DNA from 4 places in the Enterobacter sp. H2G27 genome. Region 3 is predicted to be linked to each of the others. Evidence: predicted binding sites of a transcription regulator. Region 3 holds the regulator's gene; each other region holds the start of a gene.
What was found. The regulator CRP, encoded in region 3, controls carbon source genes, mostly activating them, when cyclic AMP is high. The targets are predictions, from matches to a motif close to ATGTGANNNNNNTCACAT.
Positions count from the first base shown of each region.

Region 1: deoC (deoxyribose-phosphate aldolase) is a predicted target of CRP. The motif match lies at 995-1,012, and genes of this name have one in related genera.
Region 2: udp (uridine phosphorylase) is a predicted target of CRP. The motif match lies at 1,487-1,504, and genes of this name have one in related genera.
Region 4: cdd (cytidine deaminase) is a predicted target of CRP. The motif match lies at 2,094-2,111, and genes of this name have one in related genera.

Region 1 is NZ_JBSVSI010000001.1:408,678-412,324, forward strand. Features, by position in the region: gene ACW9E7_RS01930 (YjjI family glycine radical enzyme) at 1-880, opposite strand, end outside; gene deoC (deoxyribose-phosphate aldolase) at 1,143-1,922, shown strand; gene deoA (thymidine phosphorylase) at 2,032-3,354, shown strand; gene deoB (phosphopentomutase) at 3,408-3,647, shown strand, end outside.
Region 2 is NZ_JBSVSI010000001.1:4,079,138-4,082,784, forward strand. Features, by position in the region: gene rmuC (DNA recombination protein RmuC) at 1-462, opposite strand, end outside; gene udp (uridine phosphorylase) at 602-1,363, opposite strand; gene ACW9E7_RS19450 (dienelactone hydrolase family protein) at 1,619-2,425, shown strand; gene metE (5-methyltetrahydropteroyltriglutamate--homocysteine S-methyltransferase) at 2,475-3,647, opposite strand, start outside.
Region 3 is NZ_JBSVSI010000001.1:3,902,801-3,906,447, forward strand. Features, by position in the region: gene ACW9E7_RS18665 (phosphoribulokinase) at 1-431, shown strand, start outside; gene ACW9E7_RS18670 (OsmC family protein) at 498-902, opposite strand; gene crp (cAMP-activated global transcriptional regulator CRP) at 1,214-1,846, shown strand; gene ACW9E7_RS18680 (YccS/YhfK family putative transporter) at 1,904-3,647, shown strand, end outside.
Region 4 is NZ_JBSVSI010000001.1:2,776,821-2,780,467, forward strand. Features, by position in the region: gene ACW9E7_RS13150 (type 1 glutamine amidotransferase) at 58-762, shown strand; gene ACW9E7_RS13155 (CidA/LrgA family protein) at 953-1,348, shown strand; gene ACW9E7_RS13160 (CidB/LrgB family autolysis modulator) at 1,345-2,040, shown strand; gene cdd (cytidine deaminase) at 2,170-3,054, shown strand; gene sanA (outer membrane permeability protein SanA) at 3,182-3,647, shown strand, end outside.

The sequences.
Region 1 (3,647 bases), 3.5 Mb from region 3:
ATTGCTCGTACAGGAAACCGCAGCGTGCATCGATGATGGCCATTTGCTGCTGGCAGTAGTGCGGGAGCGTGCGGGTAAAGAAGTCTTCAATGGATGTGCTGCGTTCAGCAATGGCTTTGAGGTTAAGGCGCACCAGGGTGCTGCCACCGCCTGCAAGCGGCAGGGAGTTGTAACAGCTCACCACGCCGTAACGGCCTTTTGTGAAAATTTTATCATTCACCGGGCCATAAGAAATATGCGGTTTGCTGCATTCACATATGTTTTTTGCTACCTCAAGCAGCAAGTCGTCCGGGGTGATATCGGGATCGTAGATAAAGGTCAGGTTTGGCGCGACCTGCTTCAGCTCTGCATCGGCCCGCAGAATGGCACGGGTGATGGGGCCGTCAGCAGGCCCGATGTTTGCGTGCATAAAGGCATCCGGCAGCGTACGGTCGAGATAGCGCCAGAAACGTTTTATTCGGCTATCGATCTCTTCTTGTGTTAGAATTCTAACATAAGGTTGCAGCAACGCATCAAGCTGACCGAGATAGACCGGCATCGATGTGACGGACGGAACATGATGGTAGAGGATGGTTAACAGCGAGAGGGCATCGTCGAGATCTTTTGCCCCTTCCAGCTCAAGCCATTCTGAACCATTAGCCAGAAATTTTGCGTAATCCGGCAGAACGTAACGGGGTTTGTAAGGCGCATGGCCTTCGAACATGTCGCAGATAAACCCCTCGTCCAGCGCGGCGCGCGCAGCTTCAGGAAGTGCCGGATACGGCAGGTTGTTTTCCGCTTCCAGCGCCAGAAAATGACGTTTTTGTTCCGGGGTTAACACCGGGCTTGTCACAATCTGCTGGCAACGTTGCTGCAGGGCGTCGGGGCTGGAGTGGGGCATATTCGCTTCCTTGAATGTTCTGCGGATGATGAACGGATTGTAGAAAGCCTGCCTGTTGGCGCTTTTGATCCCACAGGGGGTATTGCTGCTTTAGTCGGCAATTTGCGCACTAAAGTTTGAAGAAGATCTCATTACAGTAATGCAAATTAGTACGCAGTTTTCATTAACTGTGATGAATGTCGAAGTGTGGATGCGGGTGAATGTTAGAATACTCACAGACCCGCAAGGTAAAATTTATACGGCACTGCCGTTGGAGAATGTTATGACCGATTTAACTGCAAGCAGCCTGCGCGCGTTGAAACTGATGGACCTGACCACCCTGAACGATGACGACACCAATGAGAAAGTCATCGCCCTGTGCCATCAGGCGAAAACGCCGGTGGGTAATACCGCAGCCGTTTGTATCTACCCGCGCTTTATCCCGATTGCCCGTAAGACGCTGAAAGAGCAGGGCACCCCGGACGTGCGCATTGCAACCGTGACTAACTTCCCGCACGGCAACGACGATATCGACATTGCGCTGGCAGAAACCCGCGCGGCGATTGCCTACGGCGCAGACGAAGTTGACGTGGTGTTCCCGTACCGCGCGCTGATCGCCGGTAACGAGCAGGTCGGTTTTGACCTGGTGAAAGCCTGTAAAGACGCGTGTGCGGCGGCAAACGTGCTGCTGAAAGTGATCATCGAAACCGGCGAGCTTAAAGAAGAGGCGCTGATTCGTAAGGCGTCTGAAATCTCCATCAAAGCCGGTGCGGATTTCATTAAAACCTCTACCGGTAAAGTGCCGGTGAATGCGACCCCGGAAAGCGCGCGCATCATGATGGAAGTTATCCGCGACATGGGCGTGTCCAAAACCGTCGGTTTCAAACCTGCGGGCGGCGTGCGTACCGCGGAAGACGCGCAGCAGTTCCTGGCGATTGCCGACGAGCTGTTTGGCGCCGACTGGGCCGATTCCCGTCACTACCGCTTCGGCGCCTCCAGCCTGCTGGCCAGCCTGCTGAAAGCGCTGGGTCACGGCGACGGTAAGAGCGCAAGCAGCTACTGATTGCCATACAACGCCGGATGACGCTTCGCTTATCCGGCCTACAGGATCGTAGGGCGGGTAAGCGTAACGCCACCCGCCACAACTCCCCCGATTCCGCATGGAGGTTACCGTGTTTCTCGCACAAGAAATTATTCGTAAAAAACGTGATGGTCATGCATTAAGCGACGAAGAGATCCGCTTCTTCATCAACGGCATTCGTGATAACACCGTCTCAGAAGGGCAGATTGCTGCTCTGGCGATGACCATTTTCTTCCACGATATGTCGATGCCTGAGCGCGTGTCGCTGACCATGGCGATGCGAGATTCAGGAACCGTTCTGGACTGGAAAAGCCTCAACCTTAACGGCCCGATTGTGGATAAACACTCCACTGGCGGCGTGGGCGACGTGACCTCCCTGATGCTTGGCCCAATGGTGGCAGCCTGTGGTGGTTACATCCCGATGATCTCCGGACGCGGCCTGGGCCACACCGGCGGTACGCTCGACAAACTGGAAGCCATTCCGGGTTTCGATATCTTCCCGGACGACAACCGCTTCCGCGACATTATTAAAGACGTTGGTGTGGCGATTATCGGCCAGACCAGCTCTCTTGCTCCGGCAGACAAGCGTTTCTACGCGACCCGCGACATCACCGCGACCGTTGACTCCATCCCGCTGATCACCGCCTCTATCCTGGCGAAGAAGCTGGCGGAAGGGCTGGACGCGCTGGTGATGGACGTGAAGGTCGGCAGCGGCGCCTTTATGCCAACCTATGAACTCTCTGCGCAGCTTGCCGAAGCGATCGTTGGCGTCTCCAACGGCGCGGGCGTGCGCACCACCGCACTGCTCACCGACATGAACCAGGTGCTGGCCTCCAGCGCCGGTAACGCCGTCGAAGTGCGTGAAGCGGTGCAGTTCCTGACCGGTGAATACCGCAACCCGCGTCTGTTTGACGTGACCATGGCGCTGTGCGTTGAGATGTTAATCTCCGGCAAGCTCGCCAAAGACGACGCTGACGCCCGCGCAAAACTGCAGGTGGTGCTGGACAACGGCAAAGCGGCGGAGATCTTTGGCCGCATGGTTGCCGCGCAGAAAGGCCCGACCGATTTCGTCGAAAACTATGCGAAGTACCTGCCGACCGCGACGCTCAGCAAAGCGGTGTATGCCGATAGCGAAGGGTTTGTCTCCGCCATGGATACCCGCGCGCTGGGTATGGCGGTGGTCTCGATGGGCGGCGGGCGCCGTCAGGCGTCAGACACCATTGATTACAGCGTCGGCTTTACCGATATGGCTCGTCTGGGCGACAGCGTTGATGGCCAGCGTCCGCTGGCGGTGATCCACGCCAAAGATGAAGCCAGCTGGCAGGAAGCGGCTAAAGCGGTGAAAGCGGCTATTACGCTTGACGATAAAGCACCGGAAACCACACCGACTGTCTATCGCCGTATCACCGAATAGCGGTATACTGATCTGATCGATAATTTTTGAAGCACTACGTACGGAGAACAATTATGAAACGTGCATTTATTATGGTGCTGGACTCATTCGGCATCGGCGCAACCGAAGATGCAGAACGTTTTGGTGACGTGGGTTCCGATACCATGGGTCACATCGCGGAAGCCTGTGCGAAAGGCGAAGCGGACAACGGTCGTAAAGGCCCTCTGACTCTACCTAACCTGACCCGCCTCGGGCTGGTGAAAGCGCATGAAGGCTCTACCGGTAAAATCGCAGCCGGTATGGACGGCAACGCG
Region 2 (3,647 bases), 180 kb from region 3:
ACGACGAAAACCGTCCAGCTGCTCGCGCAGAGGCGTCAGCAGGCTGTTCAGGCTCTGGCGGTTTTGTTCGTCAACGCGGCGGTTGCTGTGCTCAAAAATGCGGTTCGCGAGATTCTCAAACTGTTCGCTGAGACGCTGCTCGCTGTTGATCATCTGGCGGATTTTGTCTTCCGCATGCAGTTGGGTAGATTCAAGGCGGGTGGTCACTTCGCGGAGATCGGCCTCCAGTGACGTGTTGATATCACGCAGGTTGCGCAGCTCGTTGTTGAGCAACTCACACTCATCGCGCCAGTGTTCGCTCAGCGCAAGCTGCTGTTTTATAGCGCTTAAATCTGCGACCATCTCTTCTCGCTCAGCCAGCTGGTCGGCCTTCTGCTGCGCATGCTGGTAGCTGGAAATCAGCCAGCCAATCCCTAAGCTCACCAACGCAATCACCGCGTAAATCAGGATTGAGATATCCACAATGCCCCCTGCATCAACGTATTACCCGCACAAAATAGAATTGTGCTGTATAAACGTCCAGTTTGAAAGGGTTTTCCTGCGAGGCGCTACGCAAAAAATAAAGGCCGAACGTGTCGGCCTTTGATTTAAGAAGAGAGGACTAGATCAGGCGACGCGCTGCTTCCACCACGATTTTCACTGCATGACTTTCGGTCTGCTTCATGGTTTCGGCGTTCGGGATCTCTTGCTGGGTACGGTTGACGATAACGCCCGCCACCATACCGGCACGCAGACCCTGGCTTGCACACATGGTCAGCAGCGTTGCGGATTCCATTTCGTAGTTCATCACACCCATGGACTGCCACTCTTCCATTGAGCCTTTGAAACGGCTAACCACGCGGCCTGAGAAGGTATCGTAACGCTCCTGGCCCGGGTAGAAGGTGTCGGAAGAGGCGGTTACGCCCACGTGAGTGGTTGCGCCTACGGATTTCGCAGCTTCAACCAGCGCGGTGGTACATTCGAAATCAGCCACTGCCGGGAATTCCATTGGTGCAAAATGCAGGCTTGCGCCGTCCAGACGGACGGACGCGGTCGTGACCAGAACGTCGCCGACGTTGATATGCGGCTGAATAGCGCCGGTCGTACCGATACGCAGGAAAGTGCGGATGCCCAGCTGCGCCAGCTCTTCAACAGCAATAGACGTAGACGGACCACCGATACCGGTAGAGCACACGATCACCGCTTTGCCATCCAGCTCTGCGCGCCAGGTGGTGAACTCACGATGGGCAGCCAGCTTGACCGGCTTATCCATCAGCGCGGCGATCTTTTCCACACGCTCCGGATCGCCAGGGACGATGGCGAGCGTAGCCCCTTGTAAATCGTTTTTAGTGAGGCCGAGATGAAAAACATCAGACTTAGACATAGGTGACTCCTCTGTGGGTCGGTTAGTCAGAAGAAGTAAAACGGTACTTTACAGAAGCAGTAAGCATATTTTCGTGACGAACCTCACCATGAATGAAAATGGTTACATTGAATTTCCATAAAAAAGTGACTTACATCACATTAACAAGTTATATCGCCAGGTGCTGCACAAAAGATAGACCGTTTAAGGCACTGTGAGTTGTTAACCTGGTGTCTATATTTACCTTTGCGCTAACTCATTGGTACGGAGAATGCCATGACTGAAAAAACCGGTTTTGCACCTGCTGCGGCCCCACATGCTTCAACCATCGTGTCGACTCCAGAAGCGGCAATTACCGCGGGCGAGACCTCTATTCCCTCGCAGGGGGAGAATATGCCTGCTTATCACGCCCGACCAAAATCGGCAGAGGGTCCGCTACCCATCGTGATTGTGATTCAGGAGATATTTGGTGTTCACGAACACATTCGCGACCTCTGCCGCCGGCTGGCGCTGGAAGGGTATCTGGCCGTTGCGCCAGAGCTCTACTTCCGTCAGGGCGATCCGAACGACTACAGTGATATTCCAACATTGCTCAGCAACCTGGTCAGCAAAGTCCCGGACGCGCAGGTGCTGGCCGATCTCGATCATGTCGCCAGCTGGGCGGCGCGCAATGGCGGCGATCCGCATCGTCTGCTGGTCACCGGTTTCTGCTGGGGCGGTCGCATTAGCTGGCTGTATGCCGCGCATAACCCGCAGCTCAAAGCTGCTGTCGCCTGGTACGGCAAACTGGTGGGTGAAAAAACGCTGAATTCGCCTAAACATCCCGTCGATATCGCCACCGAGTTAAATGCCCCCGTGTTAGGGCTTTATGGCGGTCAGGATACCGGTATTTCGCTGGATTCGGTAGAAACCATGCGCCATGCGCTGCGTGCGGCCAATGCGAAGGCGGAGATTGTGGTGTACCCGGATGCCGGGCATGCGTTTAACGCCGATTATCGTCCGAGCTATCACGCGGAATCAGCCAAAGATGGCTGGCAGAGAATGCTGGCGTGGTTTAGCCAGTACGGCGGTAAGAAAGCGTAATAACAATAAGCCCGGAGGCAGTTACGCCTTACCGGGCCATCCAATACCCCTACGCCTGACGCAAATTCTGCGCTGCCTTCACCATGTTCGCCAGCGCTGCGCGGGTTTCAGGCCAGCCGCGGGTTTTCAGTCCGCAGTCCGGGTTTACCCAAAGACGCTCTGCCGGAATACGCTGGGCCGCTTTTTTCAGCAGGGCTTCAATCCACTCCACGCTCGGCACGTTCGGGGAGTGGATGTCGTACACGCCCGGCCCGATTTCGTTCGGGTAGTCGAATTCTTCAAACGACTCCAGCAGCTCCATATCTGAACGCGAGGTCTCAATAGTGATCACGTCGGCGTCCAGCGCGGCAATTGAATCCATGATGTCGTTAAATTCGCAATAACACATGTGGGTGTGGATCTGAGTGTCGTCCTTCGCCACCGCGGCGTTGATGCGGAACGCCTCCACGCCCCACTGCAGGTAGGCGTCCCAGTCGCTACGACGCAGCGGCAGACCTTCGCGCAGGGCCGGTTCGTCAATCTGAATAATGCCAATGCCTGCGGCTTCCAGATCCGCCACCTCATCACGCAGCGCCAGGGCGATCTGTTTGGCGATGGTTTCACGGGTCACGTCTTCACGCGGGAAGGACCAGCAAAGAATGGTCACAGGACCGGTGAGCATGCCTTTCACCGGCTTGTCGGTCAGGGACTGGGCGTACTTCGCCCACTCAACCGTGATCGCTTCCGGACGGCTGACGTCACCGATGACCACCGGCGGCTTCACGCATCGGGAGCCATAGCTCTGCACCCAGCCGTTCTGGGTAAAGACGAAGCCGTCCAGGTGCTCGCCAAAGTATTCCACCATGTCATTACGCTCTGCTTCACCGTGCACCAGCACGTCCAGCCCAAGGCGTTCCTGCTCGATAATCGCCTGCTTGATGTGTTCCGCGATCCCGGTGCGGTAGTGATTCGCATCCAGATTGCCCTTTTTAAAGTCCAGACGCAGGCCGCGGATCTCGGTGGTCTGCGGGAAGGAACCAATCGTCGTGGTCGGCCACGCAGGCAGATTGAAGCGGGCGCGCTGGGCTTCGGCGCGCACCTCATACGGGCTCTGGCGCTGGCTGTCCTGGGCGGTGATGGCCGCCAGACGTTTTTCCACCGCCGGGTTATGCACGCGCGCGGAGTGGCGGCGCGCCCGGATCGGGGCGCTCCATTCGGTAATTGCCGCCGTGTCGCCGCTGTT
Region 3 (3,647 bases):
TGGACCTGCTGGTCGGTGTGGTCCCTATCGTGAACCTGGAGTGGATCCAGAAGCTGACGCGCGACATGAGCGAACGTGGCCATTCGCGAGAGGCGGTAATGGACTCGGTGGTACGCTCCATGGAAGATTACATCAACTTCCTGACGCCGCAGTTCTCCCGCACCCATATCAACTTCCAGCGCGTGCCGACGGTGGATACCTCCAACCCGTTTGCCGCCAAAAGTATCCCATCCCTGGATGAGAGCTTTGTGGTTATTCATTTCCGCAATCTTGAAGGTATTGATTACCCCTGGCTGCTGGCGATGCTGCAGGGCTCGTTTATTTCTCACATGAATACATTGGTCGTACCGGGCGGAAAAATGGGGCTGGCGATGGAGCTCATCATGACGCCGCTGGTGGAGCGGTTGATGGAAGGGAAACAGATCGCATGAGCATGTTCCCTCTCCCTGTGGGAGAGGGTTAGGGTGAGGGCATCAACACGCACGATGCCCCATGGATCACGCCTCGATCACTTCATACGAATGCGTGATTTTTACCGCTTTCTCCAGCATTAACGCCACAGAGCAGTACTTCTCCGCAGACAGGTCCACCGCACGTGAAACCGCCGCGTCTTTCAGTTCTTTACCGGTGACCACAAAGTGCAGGTTAATATGGGTGAACAGACGTGGTGCCTCTTCACGACGTTCTGAGGTGAGTTTAACCTCACAATCCGTCACGTCATGACGACCTTTTTGCAGAATCGACACCACGTCAATGGCGCTGCATCCGCCTGCCGCCATCAGCACCATTTCCATTGGGCTTGGCGCTTTATCGCCGGAGTTACCGTCCATTAAAATCTGGTGCCCTGACGCGGACTCGCCCAGGAACGTTAAACCTTCAACCCATTTCACGCGCGCTTGCATATTCTTAAACTCCAACGTTGCATTTTTGGTGACAGATTACGCGTGCGTTACATTTCTCGCAATGGAAGGCGACCTGCATCATGCTGAAGCGAGACACCAGGAGACACGCGGCGAAAGCTATGCTAAAACACTCTGGATGCTACAGTAATACATTGACGTTACACATGTATGCAGAGGACATCAAACTTTACTGGCTGCGAAACGTTACGGTAGCCGACTTCCCAGGGTATGGGTAAGAATTCGATTGCAACCCCAGAGTCCGGATGCATCTGATGACTCTGGTGACAGCTTATAACAGAGGATAACAGCGCATGGTGCTTGGCAAACCGCAAACAGACCCGACTCTCGAATGGTTCTTGTCTCATTGCCACATTCATAAGTACCCATCAAAGAGCACGCTGATTCACCAGGGTGAAAAAGCGGAAACGTTGTATTACATCGTTAAAGGCTCGGTGGCAGTGCTGATCAAAGATGAAGAAGGGAAAGAGATGATCCTTTCTTATCTGAACCAGGGCGATTTCATCGGTGAACTGGGCCTGTTTGAAGAGGGCCAGGAACGTAGCGCCTGGGTTCGTGCAAAGACAGCATGTGAAGTGGCTGAAATTTCTTACAAGAAGTTCCGTCAGCTGATTCAGGTTAATCCTGACATTCTGATGCGTCTTTCTTCCCAGATGGCACGCCGTCTGCAGGTCACCTCAGAGAAAGTGGGTAACCTCGCCTTCCTGGACGTTACCGGTCGTATCGCGCAGACCCTGCTGAACCTGGCGAAACAGCCAGACGCCATGACCCACCCGGACGGCATGCAAATTAAAATTACCCGTCAGGAAATTGGTCAGATCGTCGGTTGCTCCCGTGAAACAGTAGGCCGTATCCTGAAAATGCTGGAAGATCAAAACCTGATCTCCGCCCACGGTAAAACCATCGTGGTCTACGGAACGCGTTAATTCCGCTTAAACGGCGTGCCATCGCAAGGTGTCACGCCGTTTTTGTCTCTATTCCCCATGTGGCGCAGGCTGATCTATCACCCGGAAGTTAACTACGCACTGCGACAAACGCTGGTGTTGTGTCTTCCTGTGGCCATAGGCCTGATCCTCGGACATCTTCAACAAGGCCTGCTGTTTTCCCTCGTGCCCGCCTGCTGCAACATCGCCGGTCTGGACACGCCGCATAAGCGCTTTTTCAAACGCCTGATCGTTGGCGGCTGCCTGTTTGCGGGCTGTAGCCTCGCCGTACAGCTTTTACTGGCTCGTGATATCCCGCTGCCGCTGATCCTGACCGTGCTGGCGATGACCCTCGGCGTCACGGCGGAAATCAGTTCGCTGCACGCCCGCCTGCTTCCCGCGTCGCTGATTGCGGCCATTTTCACGCTAAGTCTCGCCGGGAATATGCCGGTGTGGGAGCCGCTGCTGATCTACGCTCTGGGGACGCTGTGGTACGGGCTGTTTAACTGGTTTTGGTTCTGGCTGTGGCGGGAACAGCCGCTGCGCGAATCCCTGAGCCTGCTCTATGTGCAGCTTGCGGATTACTGCGAGGCCAAATACACCCTGCTCACCCAGCATACCGATCCGGAAAAATCCTTACCGCCGCTGCTGACGCGCCAGCAGAAGGTGGTGGATCTCATAAGCCAGTGCTATCAGCAGCTACACATGCTCGCCGCCAACAAGAACCACGAGTACAAACGCCTGCTGCGCACCTTCCAGGTCGGGCTGGATCTACAGGAACATATCTCCGTGAGCCTGCACCACCCGCAGGAGGTACAAAAGCTGGTCGAGCGCAGCCATGCCGAAGCGGTGATCCGCTGGAACGCGCAGACCGTCTCCGCACGCCTGCGGGTGCTGGCCGATGATATTCTCTATCACCGCTACCCCACGCGCTTTAACATGGATAAACAGCTCGGCGCGCTGGAGAAAATCGCCCGCCAGCATCCGGATAACCCGGTCGGACAGTTTGCCGCCTGGCACTTCAGCCGCATCGCCCGGGTATTGCGCACCCAGCGTCCGCTTTATCCCCGCGACCTGATGGCGGATAAGCAAAAACGGCTGCCGTTATTGCCCGCGCTCAAAAGCTATCTTTCTTTTAAATCTTCCGCCCTGCGCAACGCCGCAAGGATTAGCGTGATGCTCAGTACCGCCAGCCTGATGGGCATGGCGCTGCATCTGCCGAAGCCCTACTGGATCTTAATGACCGTGCTGTTTGTCACTCAGAACGGCTACGGTGCCACGCGGGTGCGTATTCTGCACCGGGCGGGCGGCACCATGGCCGGACTGATCATTGCGGGCGTGACGCTGCACTTCCACGTGCCGGAAGGCTATACCCTTGCAGGGATGCTGGCGATCACGCTGGTGAGCTATCTAATTATCCGCAAAAACTACGGCTGGGCGATGGTGGGCTTTACGGTGACGGCGGTATATACCCTGCAGCTGCTTACGCTCAATGGCGAACAGTTTATTGTCGCCAGGCTGATTGATACTCTGATCGGCTGCCTGATTGCCTTTGGCGGCATGGTCTGGCTCTGGCCGCAATGGCAGAGCGGGCTGCTGAGACAGAACGCCCACGACGCGCTGGAGGCCGACCAGCAGGCCATTCGCCTGATCCTGAGCGACGACCCGCAGCCGTCCCCGCTGGCCTATCAGCGCATGAAGGTCAACCAGGCGCACAACGCCCTGTTCAACTCGCTTAACCAGGCGATGCAGGAGCCGGGCTTTAATTCGCACTATCTGGCCGATATGAAGCTCTGGGTGACGC
Region 4 (3,647 bases), 1.1 Mb from region 3:
CACATTCCTCCCTTCCACTTATGATGCTGCTTGTACATGTAACCGAAGAGAGACGCAATGCACATTCAATTTATCATTCATGAACATTTCGAAGCGCCGGGCGCCTATGAAATCTGGGGGAAAAGCCGCGGCCATACTCTGAGCTACACCAGAGTTTATCAGGGCGATCCTTTACCCGAGGAGCTGGGGACCACGGACCTGCTTATCATCATGGGAGGCCCGCAGTCCCCCGCTACCACGCCTGAGGAATGTCCCTGGTTCGATGCACAGGCGGAAAAGACACTCATCAGCCGCGCGATAGAGGCAGGTAAAACGGTGATAGGCGTTTGTCTTGGCTCGCAGCTTATCGGCGAAGCGCTGGGGGCAGCGTTTTGCCATAGCCCGGAAAAAGAGATCGGCAAATTTCCCGTCAGGCTCACCGATGCAGGCAAGGCGAACCCGCTGTTTGCGGATTTTGGCCACGAATTGAACGTCGGTCACTGGCATAACGACATGCCAGGGTTGACGCCGCAGGCTAAAGTGCTGGCTTACAGCGAGGGCTGCCCCCGTCAGATCGTGGAATATGGCGAACGGGTTTACGGTTTTCAGTGCCATATGGAGCTGACGCCGGAGGTTGTAGAGTTGCTGATTGAGCATTCGCAGAATGACCTCCGCCGCGCGGGTGAATTCCGTTTTGTCGAAACGGCGGAAAAACTCCGCTCGCATGATTATCGCGAAATGAACCAGGTGCTGTTTTCTTTTCTCGATAAACTGACCGCCTGACGCTGATGCCTTCTCTGGCGCGTTACTTCGCCAGTGCAATTCCTTTCCTCTAAACTATTGCCTGCACCAGTAAGATGATACCGGACGTTCCATTCCGGAATGTCTGGTATGCTCAAAATTCATGATGTGATCCGTGGCACATTTTTAGGTTTAATTGTATGATGAATGCGTTTCAGCAAGGACTATAACCATGAGCAAAACATTGAACATTATCTGGCAATATCTGCGCGCATTCGTCCTGATTTACGCCTGCCTGTATGCCGGGATTTTCATCGCGTCACTGCTGCCCATCACCATTCCCGGCAGCATTATCGGCATGCTGATCCTCTTCGTGTTGCTGGCGCTGCAAATCCTGCCTGCAAAGTGGGTCAATCCCGGCTGCTTCGTCCTCATTCGCTATATGGCGCTGCTTTTCGTGCCTATCGGCGTCGGGGTCATGCAGTATTTTGATTTGCTCAAGGCCCAGTTCGGCCCGATTGTTGTCTCCTGCGCGGTGAGTACGCTGGTGGTTTTCCTGGTCGTGAGCTGGAGTTCGCATCTGGTGCATGGCGAACGTAACGTGATTGGGGAGAAAACAAAAAAATGATGGCCAATATCTGGTGGTCGCTGCCGCTCACCCTCGCAGTATTCTTCGCCGCACGTAAGCTTGCCGCGCGTTTCAAAATGCCGTTGCTGAACCCGCTGCTGGTGGCAATGGTGGTGATTATTCCGTTCCTGCTGCTCACCGGCATTCCTTACGAACGCTACTTTGCCGGCAGCAAAATTTTAAACGACCTGCTGCAGCCCGCCGTTGTGGCGCTCGCCTTTCCTTTATATGAGCAGCTACACCAGATCCGCGCCCGCTGGAAATCCATCATTACCATCTGCTTTGTCGGCAGCCTGGTGGCGATGATCACCGGTACGTCGGTGGCGCTGTTGATGGGGGCCTCGCCGCAGATTGCCGCCTCTATTCTGCCTAAATCTGTGACCACGCCTATCGCGATGGCGGTTGGCGGTAGCCTCGGCGGTATTCCGGCAATTAGCGCGATGTGCGTTATTTTCGTCGGTATTCTCGGCGCGGTGTTTGGCCACAGCCTGCTGAACGGTATGCGCATTCATACTAAAGCGGCACGAGGTCTGTCGATGGGGACAGCTTCCCACGCCCTGGGCACTGCCCGCTGCGCGGAGCTGGATTATCAGGAAGGGGCGTTTAGCTCGCTGGCGCTGGTGATCTGCGGAATTATCACCTCCCTGCTGGCCCCGTTCATTTTCCCGCTGATTCTGGCGGTGATGGGCTAAAATTTGCGATGCGTCGCGCAAATTTCATTTTGCTTTCATAAGTTGCATGCATAATGAGAAGTGGATCACATATAAAGCCCTGGCGGCTCCGTAAACTACCGATCCATTAACCTTTATGAGGCAAACGCCATGCACCCACGTTTTCAAGCTGCTTTCGCCCAGCTTGCAGAGAATTTGCAGTCAGCCCTGGCTCCCGTTCTGGCAGATGCACACTTCCCCGCCCTGCTGACCGCGGAGCAGGTCACGATGCTGAAACAGGCAACGGGACTGGACGAAGACGCGCTGGCTTTCGCACTGCTACCCCTGGCTGCCGCCTGCGCGCGGGCCGATCTCTCCCACTTCAACGTCGGGGCCATTGCGCGCGGCGTCAGCGGAACCTGGTACTTCGGTGGCAATATGGAGTTCCTGGGCGCGACCATGCAGCAAACGGTTCACGCCGAGCAGAGCGCCATCAGCCACGCCTGGCTGCGCGGTGAAAAAGCCCTGAGCGCGATTACCGTTAACTACACTCCGTGCGGCCACTGCCGTCAGTTTATGAACGAGCTGAACAGCGGGCTGCAGCTGCGCATCAACCTGCCGGGTCGCGCGCCGCACACGCTGGGCGATTATCTGCCTGACGCATTTGGTCCGAAAGATCTGGAGATCAAAACGCTGCTGATGGACGATCAGGACCACGGTTTCGCCCTGTCCGGCGATGACCTGAGCCAGGCGGCGATTACCGCCGCCAACAAGAGCCACACGCCGTACAGCAAGTCCCCGAGCGGCGTGGCGCTGCAGTGCCGTGATGGCCGAATCTTCACCGGCAGCTATGCGGAAAACGCCGCGTTTAACCCAACGCTGCCGCCGCTGCAGGGCGCACTCAACCTGCTGAGCCTGAACGGCTATGATTATCCGGACATTCAGCGCGCCATTCTGGCTGAAATTGCCGATGCGCCGCTGATCCAGTGGGATGCCACCGCCGCAACGCTAAAAGCGCTGGGCTGTACGACGATTGACCGCGTACTGCTGGCGTAATCCTTCCGGCGGGCAAAAATGCCCGCCCGTTTGCTGAAAAACCCCTCAGTTGAGTCGCTGTTTCTTGCGCTAACCAGGCGGGTAAAGTAGCCTGAGTTAAATTTCACCTTCGGTACGAGCCATCTGCATGTTAAAGCGCGTTTTTTACAGCCTGTCTGTCCTGGTCGGCATACTGCTGTTGATCGTGCTGGGTCTCGACCGCTGGATGAGCTGGAAAACCGCCCCTTACATCTTTGATGACCTGCAGGACCTGCCGTATCGTCAGGTTGGCGTGGTGCTTGGCACCGCCAAGTATTACCGCACCGGCGTAATCAATCAGTATTACCGTTACCGCATTCAGGGCGCGCTGAACGCCTACAACAGCGGCAAGGTGAACTACCTGCTGCTGAGCGGCGATAACGCCCTGCAAAGCTACAATGAACCGGTGACGATGCGTAAGGACCTGATTGCTGCGGGCGTGGATCCGGCCGATATCGTGCTCGACTACGCCGGGTTCCGCACCCTGGACTCCATCGTGCGCACGCGCAAAGTCTTCGACACCAACGACTTCATCATCATCACCCAGCGCTTCCACTGCGAGCGCGCGCTGTTTA